Regions from separate parts of the Aeromonas sp. 25-248 genome, predicted to be linked through region 2. Evidence: riboswitches for the same ligand, from Rfam matches in the RefSeq annotation. Region 2 holds a riboswitch; the other holds the start of a gene.
The links. A riboswitch is a leader RNA that binds a small molecule or an ion and turns the genes downstream of it on or off. The one in region 2 is predicted to bind thiamine pyrophosphate.

Region 1 (3,369 bases), on a different contig from region 2:
CAGTGGCGGTCAGCTCAACGTCGGCTGGCAGGACAAAGAGGGCAAGGCGCAGCAGCTCAGCTACCGGCTGGAGGCGGGCAAGCTGCCCCCTCTCATCGCTTACCGTCCGGCCAGGATGCAGGAAGACGTACTGCAAAGCTTGCTGCAACAGGCCCCCCTGGCGTTCCCCGAGGTGCAGTTCTCCCTCGTTCGCCCCGCCATGAGCCTCAGCATCAAGAGCCGCAACGCCGACAAGGCGCGGGAAGCCTCCCAATGGGTCAAGCCCGAGCAGGCCAAACTGGAGGCCGCCTGGCTCACGCAGCACTACTTCCAGCCCTTCACTGCCCCCGACGGCGCTCCCGCCATCAAGCAGGATCATGTGCGCATCGCCCTGGAGAGCCGGGACGAACTGGCCCCGTTGATGGAGCAGCTCAAGCAGGAAGGGGCCACCGAGACCGAGGCGCGCCAGAAGACGGTGGCCCACATGCTCGACTTCATCCAGGCCATCCCCTATCAACTGCTCGACAGCCAGTCGGGCCGCTCTGGCAAGGGGTTTCTGAGCCCGCGCCAGGTGCTGGAGCAGAACCGGGGGGATTGCGACAGCAAGGTGACCCTGATGGCCGCCCTGCTGGCCCAGGGGTATCCCGATCTCAAGCAGGCCATGGTGTTCGTGCCGGGACATGCCCTGCTGGGGGTGGCCCTGCCAGCCAAACCGGGGGAGGCCACCTTGAGCCGGGCGGGGGAGACCTACCTCCTGATGGAGCCGACCGGCCCGGCCCAGCTGCCCATGGGCCAGCTCGCGCCCACCAGCAAGACGCTGGTCGACAGCGGCCAGTTGAGCGTGCAACCGGTGCAGGATGAGGGGAAATGAGACAGGCCAGCCCATGGCTGGCCTGTCTCGAGGAGGACGGGCGCCCGGGTCTCAGGTGAGGGAGAGAAACTCCAGCGCCAGCAGGAGACCGTCTTCTTCCTCCAGCACCCGCACGATGCGAGCCTGGGCCTCGAAGGGAGGCAGAAGATTGCTGCTGGTCGCCAGGCTCACCCGGATGGGCTGGGCCAGATCGAACGCGTGCTTGTTCACCTCGACGCCCATGCCGTTGGCGCTGAGATCCCGGCAGATCCCCTCCAGCACCTGCTGATGCTGGAACAGGGTGACGGGGGCATTGATGACCATGCGCTGGAAGGCACGTCTTTCCTTGGTGCTGGTGATCACTGGGGACTTCCTCCTTGGTGGTGGCTCGCACGATGCGGCCCGTGAAACATAGTGCTGGCCTCCCCCCAGGAACGCCAATACAATGCGATGCGTTACTCAAACGGGGTGCGGTTTACCGCTGAGATTATACCCGTGAACCTGATCCAGATAATGCTGGCGGAGGAATTTGAGGCATGGCGCGCGTTTTTTGTGCCCTCATCCGCCGGCGCTCACCACACGCGAGGTGCCATTGATGAGCACCCCGACACCCACAGGAGTGCCATTGATGAAGACCCTGCTGCTGATCGCCACCAGCCTGCTCTCTGCCCAGGCGTTTGCCGCCGACACCCTCACCGTCTACACCTACGGCTCCTTCGCCGCCGAATGGGGGCCGGGCCCCAAGATCAAGCAGGCCTTCGAGAAGGAGTGCGGCTGCACCCTCAATCTGGTGCCCCTCGAGGATGGCGTCGCCATCCTCAACCGGCTGCGGCTGGAAGGCCAGCACAGCAAGGCCGACATGGTGCTGGGGCTGGACGATGCCCTCATCAGCGAGGCCAAACAGAGCGGCCTGTTCGCCCCTCATTCCACCAGGCTCGATGGCCTCAAGGTACCGGGTGGCTGGCAAGACGACACCTTTGTCCCCTATGACTACGGCTACTTCGCCTTCGTCTATGACAGCAACAAGCTCAAGCAGCCCCCCAAGAGCCTGAAGGAGCTGGTGGCTCGCCCCGATATCAAGGTGATCTATCAGGATCCCCGCACCTCCACCCCGGGTCAGGGGCTGATGCTCTGGATGAAGTCGGTCTACGGGGATGAGGCACCGACCGCCTGGGCGCAACTGGCCAAAAAGACGGTCACCGTCACCAAGGGGTGGTCAGAGGCCTACGGCATGTTCCTCGACGGCGAGGCGGACATGGTGCTCTCCTACACCACCTCCCCCGCCTATCACCTGATTGCCGAGAGCAAACCCCAGTACCGGGCGGCCGCGTTCGAGGAGGGTCACTACCGCCAGGTGGAAGTAGCAGCCAAGCTCAAGGGCGCCACACAGGGCAAACTGGCTGACCAGTTCCTGCAATTCATGGTGAGCCCCGCCTTCCAGAACGAGATCCCCGGCGGCAACTGGATGTATCCGGTGACAAACGTGGCGCTGCCCAAGGGGTTCGAACAGATGATCACCGTAGCTAAGCCACTCACCTTCAGCTCTGACGAGGTAGCCGCCAACCGCAAGGGGTGGATCCGCGAATGGCTGCAAGCCGTCACCCAGTGAGTTCAGGTCGTCGCACCCTCTGGTGGCTGCCCGGCAGTGCAGCCACCCTGGTCATCCTGCTGCTCTCCATTGGGCCGCTGGTCGCCCTGTTGTGGCAGGCGGGGGCCCTCTCCCCCCGCGCCCTGCTAGGCGATCCCTACCTGCGCCACGTGCTGGGTTTCAGCCTCTGGCAGGCACTGCTCTCCACCCTGCTGAGCCTGGGGCTTGCCATCCCGGTGGCCAGAGCCCTGGCGCGACGCCGTTTCACCGGACGCCGCCTGCTGCTCAAGCTGTTCGGTCTCTCCCTGGTGTTGCCGGTCATCATCGCCATCTTCGGCATGGTGGCGGTGCACGGTCGTCAGGGCTGGCTGCCGCAACTGCTGCACGGCCTGGGCCTGGATCCCGGCAACTATCTCTACGGCCTGTTCGGCATCCTGCTGGCCCATGTCTTCTTCAACATGCCGCTGGCCGCCCGCCTCATCCTGCAGAGCATAGAGAGCATCCCCGAGTCCTCCTGGCGCCTCGCCAGCCAGCTCGGCATGCGCTCCTCCCACATCTTCCGGCTGCTGGAGTGGCCGCTCATCCGCAGCATCTTGCCGGGGCTCGCCAGCCTCATCTTCATGCTCTGCTTCACCAGCTTCACCACAGTGCTGGCGCTCGGGGGCGGCCCCAAGTCCACCACACTGGAGGTGGCTGTCTACCAGGCGCTGCGCTTTGACTTCGATCTCGCCACCGCTGGCGGGCTCGCCCTGGTGCAACTGCTGCTGACCCTGGCCCTGCTCCTGCTGCAACACAAGCTGCAGACCACCCCGGCCAGTCGCCTCACCAGCCGTCGCCCCTGCCTGCGTCCCGACAGACACCAGAAGGGCAGCGCGCTGGTGGATGGACTGGCCCTGACCATGGGGCTCGCCATCTTCCTGCCGCCCCTGCTGGCCATCGTGGTCGCCGGGTT
Region 2 (3,369 bases):
CTGGGTGATCTTCATGGAGCAGAACTTGGGGCCACACATGGAGCAGAAGTGGGCCACCTTGCCGGACTCCTGGGGCAGGGTCTCGTCGTGGTAGGCGCGGGCGGTGTCGGGATCCAGGGCCAGGTTGAACTGATCCTCCCAGCGGAACTCGAAGCGCGCCTTGGACATGGCGTTGTCGCGGATCTGGGCGCCCGGGTGACCCTTGGCCAGATCGGCGGCGTGGGCGGCGATCTTGTAGGTGATGAGCCCCTGCTTCACATCCTCCTTGTTGGGCAGACCCAGGTGTTCCTTGGGGGTCACGTAGCAGAGCATGGCGCAGCCGTACCAGCCGATGAGCGCGGCGCCGATGCCGGAGGTGAAGTGATCGTACCCCGGTGCAATGTCGGTGGTGAGCGGGCCCAGGGTATAGAAGGGCGCCTCGTGGCAGTGCTCCAGCTGCTCGGTCATGTTGCGCTCGATCATGTGCATGGGCACGTGGCCGGGGCCCTCGATCATCACCTGCACGTCGTATTCCCAGGCAATTTTGGTGAGCTCGCCCAGGGTGCGCAGCTCGGCGAACTGGGCCTCGTCGTTGGCGTCGTAGACGGAGCCCGGACGCAGACCGTCCCCCAGCGACAGACTGACGTCGTAGGTGGCGCAGATCTCGCAGATCTCGCGGAAGTGCTCGTAGAGGAAGTTCTCCTTGTGGTGCGACAGGCACCACTTGGCCATGATGCTGCCACCGCGCGACACGATGCCGGTGAGGCGCTTGGCGGTCATGGGCACGAAGCGCAGCAAGACGCCGGCGTGGATGGTGAAGTAGTCCACCCCCTGCTCGGCCTGCTCCAGCAGGGTGTCGCGGAACAGCTCCCAGGTGAGGTCTTCGGCGATGCCATTGGTCTTCTCCAGCGCCTGATAGATGGGCACGGTACCGATGGGCACCGGGCTGTTGCGCAGGATCCACTCGCGGGTCTCGTGGATGTAGCGGCCGGTGGAGAGATCCATCACGGTGTCGGCGCCCCAGCGGGTGGACCAGACCAGCTTCTCCACTTCCTCTTCGATGCTGGAAGTGACCGCCGAGTTGCCGATGTTGGCGTTGATCTTCACCAGGAAGTTGCGGCCGATGATCATGGGCTCCGCTTCCGGGTGGTTGATGTTGCTGGGGATGATGGCGCGACCGGCGGCCACCTCATCGCGCACGAACTCGGGAGTGATGTTCTGGGGCAGTCTGGCGCCAAAGCCCTGACCCGGGTGCTGGGTGCGCAGGAGCTCGGAGCGCACCCGCTCGCGGCCCATGTTCTCGCGGATGGCGATAAATTCCATCTCGGGGGTGACGATGCCTTGGCGGGCATAGTGCAGCTGGGTGACCCGGCGGCCCGGCTTGGCACGGCGGGCGCTCGGCAAATGTTCGAAACGCAGGTGATCCAGCCCCTCGTCCGCCAGCCGCTCCTGAGTGAAGGTGGAGCTCAGCCCGTCCAGCGCGTCGGTGTCAGCACGCTCCAGCACCCAATTCTCCCGCAGGCGCGGCAGACCGCGGCGCACGTCGATGGGGGCGGCCTCTTCCCCATAAGGGCCCGAGGTATCGTAAACCGGCACCGGCTCGTTGGGCTCGAACTGGGGAGCGTCCTTGGTGCCGCCGACGAAGGTGTCGGCCAGCTGGATTTCCCGCAAAGGCACCCGGATGTCAGGGCGAGAACCCTGGATAAAGATGCGGCGGGAGTTGGGGTGAGCCATCCCCTTGAGGTTGTCGATAAAGGTCTGGGCGCTGGAGCGCTGCTCGCGGCGGCTGGATTTGGCGGTATCAGAAACATTGGTAGACATAGCAAAACTCACATTAACTGGTTGAAGTTATGGGTGTTTGCTTGTCTGGAGTTCGAGGAGAAGATGAACTTGCGGCGGGGTGTGCTCGGGGGAGTGAGTCGGGCATGGATCTTCCCTGCTCTGCCGTCCCTCTGCCCTGTGTGGCAGATCCGCAGGCCTGACGGCCCGGCGGGACAACCTCCCCCTGTGCGCCTGTGCCAGCCAGAGGCGGTCTGCCTCCAGCTGGCGGAAAGGTGTGCCTTCCCCGGCGCGGTAACCCGCAAGTTACCCTTGTTTCCCTTCGCAGGTCTTAACCTGATCAGGTTCCACGGATCCCGAATTAACGGTCTCAGCTTAGCGTCGTTCGACGGTCAGCACTCCGACAAGATGTGCGCCAGTATAAGTGGGGAAATTTAAAGTACAAGCCATTAACAAGGGGAAAGGGAGAGAGGTCTCACTCTTCGGCGTCGAGGGGATCCTCGGGGTCAGGAATGAGGATGTCGGTGAGGCGGCCCTCTTCATCCCGGCTCAGCACCAGGCGGCGACCCGGTTGCAGATCGGCGGCGCTGCCGTTGATCCAGCGAGTGTCAGCATCAAACACCAGCACGCCGAGATCCTGTAGCAGCAATGCCTGCTGATTATGGGTGAGCAGTCGATCCTCCGCCCGCCGCCAGCTGGCCCCGAGCGCCGGATCCGGCGCCCCGTCGAGCACCCGGATCGTCTCGGCGACGCCGTAGCGGCTCTGGATCGCGAGGTGCATGCCGGGCACGAGCCCGTCCGGCAGCGCCACGCCGTGCAGTTCGGCACTGCCGAGCTCCAACTCAGCCCCCTGGAATTGCAGGCGCACCCCGTCGTTGTGCTCCAGCTCCACCAGCCAGAGCTCGGCGTCGTCGGCAAGGGTGCAGAAGGGCAACAGCAGCAGGCAGAGTGCGGTTCGGGTCATGGCAGACGGTCCGGGGTCACGGGGTGAGGTTTAACTATGGCCCCGGACGAGCAATTTTTCCCGGTCCGCCCTGACCGGTCAGTCATCCTCCCGGCACTGGCTCAGGCGCATGCCGTCAAACTTGCACTCCAGCTCCAGCCAGCGTCCCTCAAACGGGGAGAGGCTCCCATCCGAGGTGACATAACCCCAGATCCGTCCCCCTTCCACCGGCCCTTCCAGTTCCATCTCGTCCTCCTCTTCCAGCGCCTCCACCTCGCGAACGAGCCGCTGCGCCCCTGCCGCCGTCTCCTGCACGACCCCTTCCAGATCGACCCAGGTCCCGCCGAGATCGTCCTCATCCAAGCCATCCTTGAAGCGGGTGCGCTCATCGATCACGAAGGGAATGCCGTTGACCATCAACTGGCCAAGCTGCCAGGTGGTGCGGCCCGTGAGCTTGAACTCGGCCGCCTGCACCAGACCAAAAGGCAATAGAATCAATAACCAGAAGGCGCAGAGAGACTTCTTCATCGGGGATCCTCGGGGTTACACTGGCACACAGGATGACCCATCCGGTGTGAAATGGCCGTGAAATATCGGCACAGACCAGGAGATCAGAGCATGAAAATACTGGTGGTGGAAGACAGTCCCCAGGTGGCGGAGACCATCAT

Region 1: it holds a riboswitch for thiamine pyrophosphate, as region 2 does, so the genes downstream of both, thiB (thiamine ABC transporter substrate binding subunit) here and thiC (phosphomethylpyrimidine synthase ThiC) in region 2, are expected to answer to the same signal.

What each region holds. Positions count from the first base shown of each region.
Region 1 is NZ_JBRKTB010000011.1:7,220-10,588, reverse strand. Features, by position in the region: gene ACVDHI_RS15040 (hypothetical protein) at 1-850, shown strand, start outside; gene ACVDHI_RS15035 (PilZ domain-containing protein) at 902-1,192, opposite strand; TPP riboswitch at 1,284-1,374, shown strand; gene thiB (thiamine ABC transporter substrate binding subunit) at 1,458-2,438, shown strand; gene thiP (thiamine/thiamine pyrophosphate ABC transporter permease) at 2,414-3,369, shown strand, end outside.
Region 2 is NZ_JBRKTB010000006.1:155,036-158,404, forward strand. Features, by position in the region: gene thiC (phosphomethylpyrimidine synthase ThiC) at 1-1,800, opposite strand, end outside; TPP riboswitch at 2,058-2,171, opposite strand; gene ACVDHI_RS11235 (hypothetical protein) at 2,234-2,722, opposite strand; gene ACVDHI_RS11240 (hypothetical protein) at 2,801-3,229, opposite strand; gene ACVDHI_RS11245 (response regulator transcription factor) at 3,320-3,369, shown strand, end outside.